One region of the Pseudoalteromonas sp. S3431 genome, then DNA from elsewhere that is predicted to be linked to it. Evidence: predicted binding sites of a transcription regulator. Region 1 holds the regulator's gene; the other holds the start of a gene.

The links. Region 1 encodes FliA, which starts transcription of late flagellar genes. Its sites were predicted from a motif close to CTAAAGNTNNNNNNNNNNNNGCCGATA; they were not measured.
Region 2: a site for FliA is predicted at 5,836-5,862, ahead of DO88_RS13570 (DUF5610 domain-containing protein). Genes of this name have one in related genera too.

Annotation. Positions count from the first base shown of each region.
Region 1 covers NZ_JJNY01000049.1:15,153-23,058, forward strand. The annotation lists gene DO88_RS06705 (protein-glutamate methylesterase/protein-glutamine glutaminase) at 1-762, opposite strand, end outside; gene DO88_RS06700 (chemotaxis protein CheA) at 824-3,013, opposite strand; gene DO88_RS06695 (protein phosphatase CheZ) at 3,029-3,796, opposite strand; gene cheY (chemotaxis response regulator CheY) at 3,814-4,197, opposite strand; gene DO88_RS06685 (RNA polymerase sigma factor FliA) at 4,238-4,948, opposite strand; gene DO88_RS06680 (MinD/ParA family ATP-binding protein) at 4,975-5,835, opposite strand; gene flhF (flagellar biosynthesis protein FlhF) at 5,828-7,312, opposite strand; gene flhA (flagellar biosynthesis protein FlhA) at 7,333-7,906, opposite strand, start outside.
Region 2 covers NZ_JJNY01000019.1:793-8,698, reverse strand. The annotation lists gene DO88_RS13535 (hypothetical protein) at 1-16, opposite strand, end outside; gene ccoG (cytochrome c oxidase accessory protein CcoG) at 306-1,736, shown strand; gene DO88_RS13545 (serine/threonine protein kinase) at 1,823-2,797, shown strand; gene DO88_RS13550 (thiol:disulfide interchange protein DsbA/DsbL) at 2,832-3,455, shown strand; gene DO88_RS13555 (thiol:disulfide interchange protein DsbA/DsbL) at 3,471-4,109, shown strand; gene DO88_RS13560 (DUF523 domain-containing protein) at 4,169-4,621, shown strand; gene trmA (tRNA (uridine(54)-C5)-methyltransferase TrmA) at 4,632-5,729, opposite strand; gene DO88_RS13570 (DUF5610 domain-containing protein) at 5,892-7,031, shown strand; gene murI (glutamate racemase) at 7,097-7,897, shown strand; gene DO88_RS13580 (RNA recognition motif domain-containing protein) at 7,860-7,906, opposite strand, start outside.

The DNA of each region.
Region 1 (7,906 bases):
CCCTGGTTGTAATCGATCCCCTTGTTGAGCTTCCTTTACTTTTATCTGGCATAAACCATTTAAACGCGAAGCAAATGCAGGTGTGAATGCGGCAGGCATATGCTGAATTAATAATATAGGATGCGGGAAATTTGCTGGTAATTGAGTTAATATTGTTTGTAATGCAACGGGTCCGCCAGTCGATGTACCAATAGCAACAAGTTGATATTTTTTACCACTAGCATGAACGGAGGCATTAGAATTCGTACGTTGAAAGCTTCTATCTGGCTGCTTTAACGTTGCCGTGTTCCTTAATGAACTTGGAGTCGCTAATGGCATACTTTGCGGTTTAGCTTGTGTTATGGGCTTGAATGTACGGGGAACTCTTCTTCGACCAATTTCTTTCACTTTAGCTTGTAAAAGCTTTATTGCATCTTCATTGTTACGTGCAATATCTTCGAATTTTTTCGGTAAAAAATCCATTGCTCCGGCATCTAATGCATCAAGCGTTGCCGTTGCACCATCTCGAGTTAGTGAAGAAAACATTAAAATTGGTGTCGGATTACTCGACATTATTTCTTTAACTGCGCTAATACCGTCAAGCACAGGCATTTCTACATCCATTGTAATCATGTCAGGGCGTAGTTCAGCTGTTTTTTCAACAGCTTCTCTGCCATTCACAGCAAAACCTATTACTTTTATATCGCTGTCTTGCTCAAGTATTTCGCTCACTCTGCGGCGAAAAAAGCTAGAATCATCAACAACTAAAACTTTAACGGCCATTTAGCTCTCTTATTAAATTGAAGTGTAGGGCACTTTTACAGTGCACCTACTTTATTTATTATCAGCCCGCGTAATGTTTTAACATATTTGGTACATCTAAAATAAGTGCAATACCACCATCGGAAGTAATTGTAGCACCAGCCATACCGGGTGTTCCTTGTAATAAAGCATCAAGAGGTTTTATTACAACTTCCTCTTGCCCTATTAACGAATCTACGACAAAGCCTACTTGTTGTGTACCAATTTGGACAATAACTACATGACCATGTGCTTTACGCTGAGAGCGGTCAGCGCCTTTAACTAGCCAATGCTCAAGATAAAACAATGGAATTGCTTTTTTGCGCACAATAATTGTCAATTGACTATCAACAACATTCGTTTTAGTTAAATCGAGGTGGAATATTTCGCTAACACCCGCAAGTGGTAATGCAAATGTTTGCTCTCCAACAACAACCATTAAGGTCGGCAAGATAGCGAGAGTTAATGGTACTTTTATCTCTAAAGTAGTCCCAACACCTAACTCTGACTGAATACTTACTGAGCCATTAAGTTGGGTAATTTTGGTTTTAACTACATCCATACCAACGCCACGACCTGAAATATCCGAAATCTCTTCTTTTGTTGAAAAACCAGGTGCAAAAATTAAATTATATGCTTCAGTATCAGAAAGCCGGCTTGCTTGGTCGTGATCAAGAACACCTTTACTAATCGCTATTTTTTTCAGCTTCTCAGCATCCATACCAGCACCATCATCTTTAATGGTAAGTAAAATATGATCGCCTTGCTGAGATGCTGATAACGTAACAGTACCTGTTCTTGGTTTTCCAGCAGCCTCACGAAAATCTGGCATTTCAATACCGTGATCAACAGAGTTACGCACTAAATGCACTAAAGGGTCGGCTAATGCCTCAACCAAATTTTTATCTAAATCAGTCTCTTCACCAACTAATAATAGATTAATGTCTTTATTTAAGCTGCGTGCTAAATCACGAACAACTCGAGGAAATCGGCCAAACACTTTTTTAATTGGTTGCATGCGGGTTTGCATAACCGCACCTTGAATATCAGCAGTAACAACATCTAAGTTAGATATAGCTTTACCCATTGCTTCGCTTTCAGAATTCGTAGCCAAGCTAACTAAGCGGTTACGAACAAGTACCAATTCACCGACCATATTCATAATTTGATCTAAGCGTTTAGTGTCAACACGCACTGTCGTTTCAGCAGTTGGTGCAGTAGCCTTTTTTGGAGCTGCAGCAGCTGTTTTTTCAGCAGGTTTTGCAGGTACTGGTTTTGATGCTTCAACTTTTGGTACTGGGGCTGCTTTGGGCTTAGGAACAGCTTGTTTTGCGGCTGGTTTTTCAGCAATCGCAGGAGTGCTTTCTAAAGATTTAGGTGCAGTTCCCTTACCATGAAGTTCATCTAACAGTGATTCAAATTCATCATCACTGATATCATCGTTCGATGAATCTGTATTGTTAGTCGAAGGCGATGGCTTTTGTACATCAGGTGTAACATTACTTTCTTGCGCTGCAACAGAGCCGAAACTGCCAACACCATGAAGCTCGTCTAGTAAATTATCAAACTCATCGTCTGTAATATCACCATTCAAATCATGACTATTTGTGGGGGCTTTTACTGCCGATTCTTGGCTTGTACCATGTAATTCATCAAGTAGGTTTTCAAACTCATCCTCTGTAATTTCATCAATTTGAGAGTCAGTTTCAGATGAAGTTGGGCCACTAAACAGCTCATCAAAAGCAAAAGGGTCCGCACCATCAGTACTGGGAGTTTGTGCTTCAGCGGCTTCTTGAGGCTGTTCTACAACAACTTCAGGAGAAGTACCTGATAACTCGTCTTCTGTGGGGGGGAGACCTAACTTATGTAAAACTTCAAGTAGTTGAGGATCCGCAGGTTCTGGTTTATCACGATTTTGAATCGTCGCAAACATTTCATTGATAGTATCAAGTGCTTGTAAGATAACATCCATTAGCTCAGAATTAACAGAACGAACGCCCTGCCTTAACAAGTCGAATACATTTTCTGCGCCGTGACATGCGTCAACAAGCTCAGTCATAGCTAAGAATCCAGCACCGCCTTTTACGGTATGAAAGCCTCTAAATATAGCATTTAGCAACTCGGTATCTTCTGGATTGTTTTCCAGTTCAACTAACTGTTCAGATAAAAGCTCAAGGATTTCTCCTGCTTCTACAAGAAAGTCTTGTAAAATATCTTCATCGACTTCAAACATGCAGTTACTCTCCTCTTAGAAGCCCAAACTTGATAAAAGATCATCGACTTCATCTTGATCAGACACAACATCATTACGTGATTCTTTATCAATAATAGGCCCTTCAGGACCTGCTAATGTTTCTGGGTCAACTGGGTCATCTATTTTTTGTGGTTTTAGGGTGACTGCTTTACTGATATCTTGTTCAGAAAAAGCAGTTAAAAGATGAAGTAAGCTTTCTTCAACTTCCCTAACAAGTTCTATAATTCGGCGAATTACTTGACCTGTCAAATCTTGATAATCTTGGGCCATTAATATGTTAGTCATGAAGCTTTGTAACTCATCAGTTTTATGATGAGAACTGCTCATGAATTTATCAATGCTGTGGCACAGTACTTTAAATTCACCGAGTTCAATTTCACGACTCATTAGACGGTCCCATGTCGGTTTGATACGGGATATTTCATCCGCTAACTGTTGTGCTATCGGTAAACTCGCCTCAACCGCATCCATGGTTTTATTTGCAGCATTTTCTGTCATCTCAATGACATAATTAAGCCGTTTTTTAGCATCAGGTATAGCGTCGTTAGTGAGATCTGTTAGGCGCGTGTCTAGCTCAAAGCCTTTTAAAGCTTCATGTAGTTGACGCGTCAACTTTCCCACTTCGTCAAATATTTCTGACTGCTCTTTAGATGCAGTATCTAAAATTAGTTGATCAGCTTTATCATGTTCGCCATTTTCTAAAAAAGTGACGAGCTGACGAGCTTGTTCTAACGTTATCCGAGGCGCAGCAGGTGCTGGCATAAGCCTTTCCCCTATTATTAACCTAAGCGTTCGAACACTTTTTCTAATTTAGTTTTTAATGTGCCAGCTGTAAATGGTTTTACAATATAGCCATTAACACCAGCTTGAGCCGCTGCTATTATTTGTTCTTTTTTAGCTTCAGCTGTCACCATTAAAACAGGAAGGTGTTTTAATTTATCGTCAGCCCTTATCGCTCTCAAAAGATCAATACCTTGCATTCCTGGCATGTTCCAATCTGTTACCACAAAATCAAAAACTTGATTTTGTAACATGGGTAAGGCTGTAGAGCCGTCATCCGCTTCTTGGACGTTGGTAAAGCCTAAGTCGCGCAATAGATTTTTAATAATACGTCTCATTGTCGAAAAATCATCAACAACAAGAATTTTCATGTTTTTATCCAAAACATCCTCCAGTGAGGTCTTAACCTGTATTTACTTACTACTAGTTTATCCAGTCATTGATTTTTGCTTTTAGCTTAATCATCGCCTGACCATGTATCTGACTTACACGCGATTCACTTACATCGAGTATATGTCCAATTTCTTTTAAATTCATTTCATCGTTATAGTACAAAGAAAGTACCATTGCGTCTCGCTCTGGTAATGACTTGATAGCATTTAATAATGATTCATTAAATCGTTCATTTTTAACGTTATTAAACGGTTTGTCTAGCGTTAAATCTTGGCCCGCCGTGGTAATAACATCTTCATCGACCCCGAGGTCTTCGATGCCTAACACTTTACTTGTGTTTACATCGTTTAAAATATGATGGTACTCATTTAACGAAATTTCAAGTTTTTCAGCAACTTCTATATCGGTTGGTTCACGATTCAAGCTACTTTCTAATCCAGCAATCGTCTCGGCTACAAGACGGCTTTTTCTATGAACCGACCGAGGAGCCCAGTCACCACGGCGCATTTCATCAAGCATGGCACCGCGAATTCGTATTCCCGCGAACGTTTCAAAACTTGCGCCTTTGGTTGCATCAAAGTTTTTTGATGCTTCAATTAGGCCTATCATACCCGACTGAATTAGGTCATCGAGTTGGACACTTGGAGGCAAACGAGCAATTAAATGACATGCCACTTTTTTGACTAGCGATGCATGTTTTTCAACAATCACATTTAAATTTTGTGTTGATTGATATCCCATAGCTCTATTTACCAATGTTGTCATAATTAGCCGTTAACTAGCTTCTCAATAAAAAACTCTAAATGTCCTGAAGGTTGGTTAGGTATAGGCCATTTCACTGCTCTTGTCGCCAGTGCTTTAAAGGCAACTGAAGCAGGAGAACTAGGAAAAAGTTCTACAATCACTTTTTGACGGCGAGTTGCCTTACGCATATTTTCGTCATAAGGGATTGTTGCAACCAACTCCATTGACACATCTAAAAATCGGTCCGTTACTTTTGAAAGTTTTGCAAATAACTCATGACCTTCACGCATACTACGAACCATATTAGCTACAATTTTGAATTTATACACCCCATGCTCACGACTTAACACTTTAATAAGTGCATAAGCATCTGTGATTGAAGTCGGTTCGTCGCACACTACAACCATTACATCTTGAGCAGCACGAGAAAAGCTCAGTACCATATCTGAAATACCCGCAGCGGTATCTACAATTAAGATATCAAATTCGGTATTTAATTCGCTAAAAGCGCGTATAAGGCCTGCATGTTCAGACTGTGATAATTCCACCATACTCTGAGAACCAGAGGTCGCTGGTACAATTTTAATTCCTGCAGGACCTTCAACTAAAATCTCATCGAGTTCACACTCACCAGAAAGTACATGTGATAAATTACGTTCAACCCGTAATCCGAGCATCACATCACAGTTCGCTAGACCTAAGTCGGCATCAAGTACTAAAACTCGATTACCTTGCTGGCCTAATGCTATTGCCGTGTTAAGTGAAACATTTGTTTTACCTACACCACCCTTGCCACCAGTAACAGCGATAACTTTTACGCCGTTGTTATTGTTTTGACTCATTTTGCGCAGGCCGCTTGCTTGATCTAATACTGTGTTAATCATACATCCCTACTGTGCTCGACGCCACTGCTTGGTGTCGTGAATGTTGTGCTTTTATTCTTTTCAAATACAATTGCTCAGCTTTTTTTACTAGTTTTTCTGCATTTGCAACACGAATGTCTTCTGGAACTCGTTGACCATTAGTAAGATACCCTATTGGAAGGCGATTTTGAATCGCAATACTAATAATCTCACCTAAACTTAAAGATTCATCCAACTTGGTGAAAATACAACCACTTAACTGCACTTTTTTGAAATGTCGTACTGTTTCTTGCAAGACATTTATTTGCGCTGTTGCACTTAATACTAAATAACTACGAATATCAACACGTTGATTGCGCATAAGCGTATTCAATTGCTCTGTTAAACGTAAGTCTCGTTGACTCATACCTGCTGTATCAATTAATACTAGACGTTTATTTCGTAAATGGTATAAAACTTCAGCTAATTCATTAGCATCTTTAACCTGCTTTACTCCACAACCGATAATTCGACCGTATGTTGCAAGTTGCTCATAAGCACCAATTCTGTATGTATCGGTGGTTATTAGCGCCACTTTATCTGCACCGTATTTCTGTGCGCCTAAAGCAGCCAACTTTGCAACTGTTGTCGTTTTCCCCACACCAGTAGGGCCTACCAATGCGTAAACACCACCTTGACGTAGTATTTCATTATTCGTAGTTTGCATCTGGTCTTCGACCATTGTTAACAAAGCCTTCCAACCTTGTTGGCGAGATACGTCATCAGGTACAAAACACGCCATTTGTTCTGCAACTTCTTTATCGATTCCCATACCAACTAAACGGTCAATCATACAAGCACGTGTGGGGTCACGGCGTGCCATATCTTGCTGCATTAAACCTGACACTTGGTGCTCTAGCAATTGACGAATAGCGTTCATTTCTTCACGCATTGACGTCATTTCTTCACTTTCATTATTTTTAACGTGCGCTTGAGGTGTTACGGGGCTATCTAGATCATCAAAATCACGATCTAGGTCATCAAAACCTAAACTATCGGCTTGGGTCTGTGGACGTGTTGGTGCAATATCTTCGCGAGCAAACATATTCGCTGAGCGAGGTTTGACAACTGGCTCTTGATAATTATCGGTCGTTTCAATACCCGATTGAGAAAACATTGATGCTAATTCAGGTGAACGTGGGCGAGGAGATTGACGCTCTAGTAAAGCTTCTAAACTATCTGCAACCCTAGCTTGGGGGGCAGCTTTAGCGCGTTGAAGCTCTGGCTTTACAAAATTATGTATACTGTGTGATTGTGCTGAGTCATCCGCACGCACTAAAGTATTTTGCGGCTGTGCAGCTGATTTAGGGGCCGCTTTTTCATAATCAACTGCGGCTACAATCTCAACGCCATTAGCCAGCTTTTTGTTAGACATAATAACCGCATCAACACCAAGTTCATCTTTCACTTCTTTAAGTGCTGTACGCATATCTTTAGCAAAAAAACGTTTAATTTTCATTATTCAACCCCTTTAAAATCTTATTGTTGGCCTACAGAGCTGACAATTTTTATCTGTCTTTCGTCTGGCACCTCTTGATAAGACATCACCCTTAATCCTGGTATGGTGTACTTAACAAAACGAGATAACACAGTACGTAACATTCCTGACGTTAACAGTATTGAAGGTTCACCGGCCATTTCTTGATTTTGATGCGCTTCATTCAATGACACTTGAAGTCGCTCTGCAAGTCCTGGCTCTATACCGGCACCTTCATCGCCTGCATTTTGCAATGACTGATGCAACATCTGTTCCAACTCAGGCGCCAAGGTTATGACAGGTATTTCAGATGACATTCCAACCGCATCTTGAACAATTAATCTACGCAGAGAAATACGCACTGCAGCCGTTAATACATCAGGGTCTTGGCTACGAGGACCATACTCAACAAGGGTTTGTACAATTGATCGCATATCGCGAATAGCCACCCCTTCGTTCAATAAGTTCTGTAGTACTTTTACAATAGCGGTTAACGGCAATACATCAGGGACAAGTCCTTCAACCAAACGAGGATGACTCTTTCCAAGCATATCAAGTAAGTTTTGAACTTCTTCA
Region 2 (7,906 bases), on a different contig from region 1:
TTATAAATTTTTTCATGAGCACGTAAACCTTGATCTGAATGAGGTTGAATTACCATGCAGTGTAATAAAATGCATTTTAAAAGCAAGTAACTGAGATGAATAAATTATTAGCGATCTATGCCAGTAATTTTAATCAATATTGGTATAATGCTTAATAGCAATCAGATGTTTCTGAAATATCTGAAAGTATTCAAATGATGATTTATCAAACTGATCATGCCTAGCAAGTAACTTGCTACACTTTACTGTATAGGGCATTTGAATATTGCTAAACTTTTATTTCCAAGCGGCGTTGAGGAACTTCGATGGACAAACAAATTAAAGTAAAGAACATTCCTGTGGAGGTAAAAATCCAAAAACCGGATTTAAGCCGTCAAGATGACAGGTTTAATCCCCGAAATCGTATTTATGTGCGAGCAGTGAAAGGTCTTCATCAATTATTAAGGCAGCGTATTGGTTTTTTAGGTTTGCTTGCATTTATGGCACTACCATGGATTAATTTTAACGACCAACAAGCTGTGCTGTTTGATTTAATCGGGCAAAAATATAATATTTTTGGTTTAACGTTGTGGCCACAAGATTTCACCATACTCGCGTTCATTTTTATGTTGGCAGCATTTGCGCTGTTTTTAGTGACCACCTTCTATGGGCGAGTGTGGTGTGGCTACACATGTCCACAAACTGTTTGGACCTTTATTTTTATTTGGTTCGAAGAGAGGTTTGAAGGTACTGCTAATCAACGTAAAAAACTCGATCAACGGCCCATGAATTTTGATAAGTTTTGGCGTAAAACGGCAAAACATACTAGTTGGGTATTATTTTCGTTATATACCGCTATTTCCTTTGTCGGTTACTTTACGCCGATAAGAGAGTTACTTCCTGATTTTGTAACGTTTAACGTAGGCGGTTATGCATTAGTAAGCATTATATTCTTTGCTGTGTGTACCTATGGCAATGCCGGTTGGATGCGAGAAATTATGTGTTTACACATTTGTCCTTACTCACGTTTTCAATCAGCTATGTTTGATAAAGACACATACACAGTAACGTACGATGAAAGCCGAGGTGAAAGCCGTGGTCCTCGTTCACGTAAAGTAGACCATAAAGATTTAGAACTAGGCGACTGTATAGACTGTAATTTATGTGTTCAAGTATGCCCAACGGGTATTGATATTAGAAATGGGCTACAAGCTGAATGTATAAACTGTGGCGCGTGTATTGATGCGTGTGATGGCGTAATGGATAAAATGGAATATCCGCGTGGGCTTATTTCATATACGACAGAGCGAAACCTCGAAACACCTGAAAATAAAACTAATCCACTACGCGCTAAAATCATTGGTTACACAGTTATACTTGTTGTGCTTACGGGGGCACTTGTAGCTAATATCGCACTGCGTAAAACAATGGACTTTGATATCATTCGTGACCGAAACCAATTATATCGTGTCGATTTTGATGGTTTAGTAGAGAACACCTATACATTAAAGGTAATTAACAAGGCGCAGTACGAGCAAACCTTTAATATTAAAGTACAAGGGTTAGATAACTTTAAATATATTGGTAAGCAGTCATTTACAGTGCAGGCAGGGCAATCTCATAATGTGCCATTGTCGCTTGTAATGGATCCTTATGATTTGAAGGCGCCGATGACAGAGTTTAACTTTGTGCTTTCACCGGTAGATGCGCCGGATGAGACAATATCGCAGTCGAGTAACTTTTTTAAAGCGCGATAATCACAACCTACCTTAAATAGGTAAGTTGATATAGCAATTAACAAAAGCGGGTATATAACCCGCTTTTTATTTTATATAAGAAGAGTATGAGTAAATTTAGTTTTATTGACTTAACACCAGACCTAATACTCGATGCAATAGAAAGCGTAGGTGTGTACGCCGAATCTGGTTTATTGGCGCTCAATAGCTATGAAAACAGAGTGTACCAATTTAAAGCCGATGATGGCCTGCGTTACGTAGTGAAGTTTTATCGCCCAGAGCGATGGAGTAAAGAGCAAATTCAAGAAGAGCATGACTTTGCATTTGAACTAGCAGAAGCGGAAGTACCCGTTGTTGCCCCTATTTTATATAATGGGCAAAGCTTGTTTGAACACGAAGGGTATTTGTTTGTGTTGTTTCCAAGTGTAGGCGGGCGTTTATTTGAGGTTGATAATTTAGATCAGCTTGATGTAATGGGGCGATTAATTGGCCGTATGCACCAAGTAGCTAAAACAAAACCTTTTACTTATAGGCCAACAGTTACCTGTGATGAGTATTTGCATACAGCCAAAGTTCATCTTCAAAAAAGTAACTTAGTGCCCATGGGAATAAATACTGCCTTTTATACTATTTTAGATTTAGTGATAGAGCAGGCGCAAAAACAGTATAAAGATGTGCAAAGTATTCGCTTACATGGTGACTGCCACGTTGGTAATATTTTGTGGGCGGGTGATGCGCTAATGTTTGTTGATTTAGATGATAGCCGTCAAGGTCCTGCAATCCAAGATTTATGGATGATGCTCAGTGGCGATAGAGCGACGCAACTGTTACAGTTAGACACCCTTGTAAATGCGTATGAAGAGTTTTGTGATTTTGATCACTCTCAACTCAAATTAATTGAACCGCTGCGAGCAATGCGTATTATCCATTATATGGGATGGGTAGCTAAACGATGGAGTGATCCTGCCTTTGTGCGGAATTTTACATGGTTTGCTGATGACAAATACTGGGAGCAACAAATTTTAGCACTGAAGGAGCAACTTGCAGCACTGCAAGAAGCGCCGTTAAAGTTATTGCCGTAATATTTTATTTAAAGACAAGTACAACGAGATACAAATGCTTAAAAAATTAAAACTAGGCCTACTACTTCTTTGTTTACCATTTGCGGCATTTGCTGCACAATTTGAAGCTGATAATCAATATACAATTATTAATGCAGAGAAAAGTAAAACACCACAAGTGACGGAATTTTTTTCATATTATTGCCCGCATTGCTTTAAGTTTGAACCTGTTGCTCAGGCAATAGAAAAAAGCTTACCAACAGGTGCAACGTTTATTAAAAATCATGTTAACTTTTTAGGTGGTGTTTCACCACAGGCGCAAACCAATCTGAGCTTTGCCTATCTGATTGCCAAAAAACATGGGCAAGAAGATGCTATCACAGAGCAAATATTTAAAAGTATTCATGTTCAACGTGCACCATTGACTGAGATGAAAGATTTGAAAAAACTTTTAGAAGTAAATGGCATTGATAGCGAAACGTTTGATAAAGATATGGCAAGCATGCCTATTATTTCAGCTGAGCGTGCATTACAAGATAATCAAAACAAATATTCAAAATTAGGCGCACTTACAGGTGTACCTACTTTTATTGTTAACGATAAATATAAAATTAATATTAATACAATTAAAAGCCAACAACAGTTTGATGAACTAGTTGCGTTTTTATTAGCCTTATAATTTCGGAGCATAATAATGATTAAATTAGTTAAAGCAGGTTTGCTTGCGGTATTACTTCCTATGGCGGCAGCAAGCTTTGCAGCAACGTATGAAGAAGGCGTGCATTACGACGTTGTTTCTGAGCGTGCAACTAAAAAGCCAGAAGTTAAAGAGTTTTTCTCATTTTACTGCCCTGCATGTAATAACATGGAGGCACTAATTGGTGAGTTTAAGCCTAAGCTTGATAAAAACGTTAAATTTAAAAAGAGTCATGTTGATTTTGTAGGTGTACGTGACCCAGAAAACCAACAGATGATGAGCCAAGCACTTGCGACAGCTGAAGTGCTTCCACAAAAAGATCAGATTATTTCTGCAATCTTTAATCATATCCATACAAAGCGCGCTAAATTTAATGAGCTTGCAGATGTAAAAGATATATTTGTAGCGCAGGGCGTTGATGGTGATAAGTTTGATAAGCTGTTTAAAAGCTTCTCGGTACGTACGCTGAGCTCTAAAATGAAACGCGATCAAGACTACTTTAAAGAAAAAGGCGCACTACGTGGCGTACCTACCTTTATTGTAAATGGTAAGTACAAATTAAACCTAGGTCGTGAGTCGGGTATTACTGAACCAGAAGATATTGGAAAATTAATTAATTACCTAGCTAATAAATAAATTTAACCAAAATAAAAAAAGCTCCTTAAGGAGCTTTTTTGCTTTATAAGGATATAGCGATGGAAAAAATATTAGTATCGAGTTGTTTGCTAGGGCAGCCTGTTCGCTACGATGGTAGAGGGCACGCAATTTTGCATCCACAGCTTAATTTATGGCAAAAACAAAATAGATTAATTGTGTTTTGTCCTGAGGTCGCTGGTGGGCTTCCTACTCCTAGATCTCCTGCTGAAATAATACAGGGGAGTGTAGTTACTAATTTAGGAGAAGATGTAACAGAGCAGTTTCAAACTGGAGCTAATATAGCGCTAGAACTCTGTAAAAAGAATCAAGTGCGTTTGGCTCTACTTAAAGAATCGAGCCCTTCTTGCGGACGAAATACAATATATGATGGAAAGCATCGCGGAGTAAAAATCGAAGGTCTAGGTTTAACTACAGCATTATTAATAAAAAATGGTATTCAAGTATTTAGTGAAGAGCAAATACCAGCACTTATAAAAGTACTGGCACTTTAATTTTGGCTGGTTATTTGCGTTGTAAGAAAACGCCCGACTCAATGTGATGTGTATATGGGAACTGATCAAATATAGCAAAGCGCTTAACGTTGTGCGTACGTGTTAAGTGATCAAGGTCACGCTCAAGGGTTTCAGGGTTACACGATATATAAATTATGCTTTCGTAGTTAGCCACTAAGTCACACGTTAATTCATCCATGCCCGCGCGCGGTGGATCAACTAATATGGTTTGGCAGTCATAGCTTTTAAGGTCAATACCATCTAAACGAGAGAAAGTACGCTCGCCATTCATTGCTTGAGTAAACTCTTCACTCGACATACGAATAATATCTAAGTTCTCGACGTTATTTTTAGCAATATTGTATTGAGCAGAATGAACAGATGATTTTGATATTTCTGTTGCTAATACTTTATTAAAACAGCCCGCTAACGCAATTGAAAAGTTACCGTTACCGCAATACAGTTCTAATAAATCATTTTTAAGTGGTTTACATAAATCTTGCGCCCACTCCAGCATATTAATATTTACTTTTGCATTAGGCTGAGTAAAGCTATTTTCTACTTGTTGATATATAAGCTCTTGACCATTAACTGTTAAACGTTCAGTTACAAAGTCATCACCTAGTACTTCTTTTTGTTTGCGAGCACGGCCTATAAAGTCAATTTTGTATTTACTGCTAAGCTTTTCTTTAAGTGCTTTAATTTCACTTAACCATTCATCATCCAGTGGTTTGTGATAAAGCAAGCTTACTAAAATTTCACCGCTTAGCGTTGATAGGTAATCGATTTGAAATAACTTACGACGCAATATTTCACAAGGCTTGAGGCTTTCAATCATCACCTGCATTATTTCACCTACTAAAGGCGCTGCTGGATCAAATGTATCAACACGGATTTTTTCTTTTGTTTGTTGATCAAACATAATGTGAAACAGATCGTCACCGTCGTGCCATACTCTAAATTCAGCACGTTGGCGGTAGTTAGTTGGCTCTGAGCTAAATACTTCTAGTTGCTCCACACCAAAACGTTGAAACTGCGCACTAATACGCTGCTCTTTTTCACTTAACTGCGCTTGGTACTGTGTGGTATCTATTTTAATAACTGCCATTAACGCTACTACCTTATCTAAGATCTGTTTATCGGCGCTATTGTAGGGAGCGCTGCGTATTTGTCTAGTTTTGGCTAGCATTTATGCTGTTTTATTGCACATTGTACTTTAGTTTTTATTGTTATAGCCGATAATAAATTACGCACGCTTAGGAGATGTAACATGAAAATAGGTAACTATGGCTTCACGCCAAACAACAACATTAATAAATTCAATAATAAAGCAGATATACAGCAACCTACTATTCAATCTCCCCAAGATAGTTACCAGCAACGTGGTAAAGAATTAGCTGCAAAAGTGCTTGGCGATAAAATGGCTGAGCAGCTTGGATTGCCTATCGCAGAAAAAAAAGCAGACAAACCACTATTTGATTTTGATGAAATCGTAAAAAACGTACTCGATTTTGTCAGCGGCGCTGTAAATAAAGCAAAAGCTAATGGCGCTAATGATGAAAAGCTTAAAGACATGTTAGGCGATGCGCGCAAAGGAGTTCAAATAGGGATTGACGACGCTGTTGATGAACTTAAAGGAACAGGTGTATTTAATGACGAAATGGAAGAGGGCATCAATAAGTCCAAAGAGGGAATTTACAATGGGCTTGATAAATTTGAAGAGTCGCTATTTAATCCACAACCTGCCAGCGTAAATATAAGTCAGGCTCAATATGTCAGTATGACTAGCAATGCAGAGTATAAATTCACTACCGCAGAAGGCGATGAGGTAAGTATTAGCTTTGCGGATGCATTTGAATCTCAATCGGCGAGTGGCTATCAGAGAAACAGTGATAGTGAATCGTTTGCAAGCTCATCATCGCAATCTCGACAGGTATCATTTTCGATGTCGGTTAATGGTGACTTAAATGAGCAAGAGCAAGAAGCGATTAATGCGATGATGGAAGACTTACAAGATTTAAGTAAAACCTTTTTTGGTGGTGATTTAGATGAAGCATTTGAACAAGCACAAGAGCTGAGTTTAGACAGCGATCAGCTGGTGGCTTTTTCTATGGATTTACGCCAAACAAAAACAATAGCCACAGTTAAAAGCTACGAAGAATATAAACCAGCACCAGAAAAACAAGTAGCAGAGGGTTTAGCCCCTTTTAATGACGACCTTAAAAGTGCTTTTGAAAAAGCGGGTGAACTTGGATTACAAAATCAACTAGCTGGCATTCTACAATGGTTAAATCAAGATCAGGAACAAATAGATAAGTTAGTAGATTACACAAAGTCTATGTTCGAAAACCTTAATCAATTAAATTCAGCGGCCGATGATCTTGCCGATTTAGAAACCACACAAAGCTAAACTACTTTCTTTTATAAATACCTCATGGCAAACTGCCGTTCTTAAAGTAAAGTGGGAACGGTAGTTTGTCAGCGCATATAATGGTCTTTGATTCAGGTATTGGTGGAACTACCGTACTTGAACATATCAAGCAAAGTATCCCCAATGCTCAGTACAGCTATTTTATGGATAATGCATTCCTACCTTATGGTGCTCAATCCCAACAAACAATAATCAACCGATTGTGCTCACTTATTCATTTCATCAAAGCCAACACGCTTGAAGTTGATTTAATCGTAATAGCGTGTAATACGGCTTCTACATCTGCACTTAGTGCTGTTCGCCAAGTGACAGATATTCCTATAGTAGGTGTTGTGCCAGCAATAAAGCCTGCCGCAGAATTAACACGCTCAAATCATATTGGCTTATTAGCCACACCAGCCACGGTCGCCAGTTCATACACTAAAACATTAATTGCTGAACATGCACGTAATGTAATCGTTAATCTATATAGCAGTGTGGAGTTAGTGACATTAGCTGAGCAACACTTTTTTACAGACTATTTAGATACAAACAAGTTGCACCAAGTGCTTGATGGCCTAAATATAGATAAAGCTATAGATGTACTTGTACTAGGGTGTACGCACTTTCCGATATTAGTAGAGCCGATTAGTCAGTATTTTAAAGGGAATGTAAAATTACTTGATTCAGGTGTAGCGATAGCAAACAGAGTCAACTACCTACTTAACCAACTTAACCTATGTGTGAATAAGCGAACAGACATAAAAAAGCCGCTGCAATATTATGCAACGGCTGATGTGTTTAGCAATAAGCTAGCGGTAAAGCTAGTTACACTGACTGATCCGTCTCAGTACGTAGAGCATTAGAATCGTCTT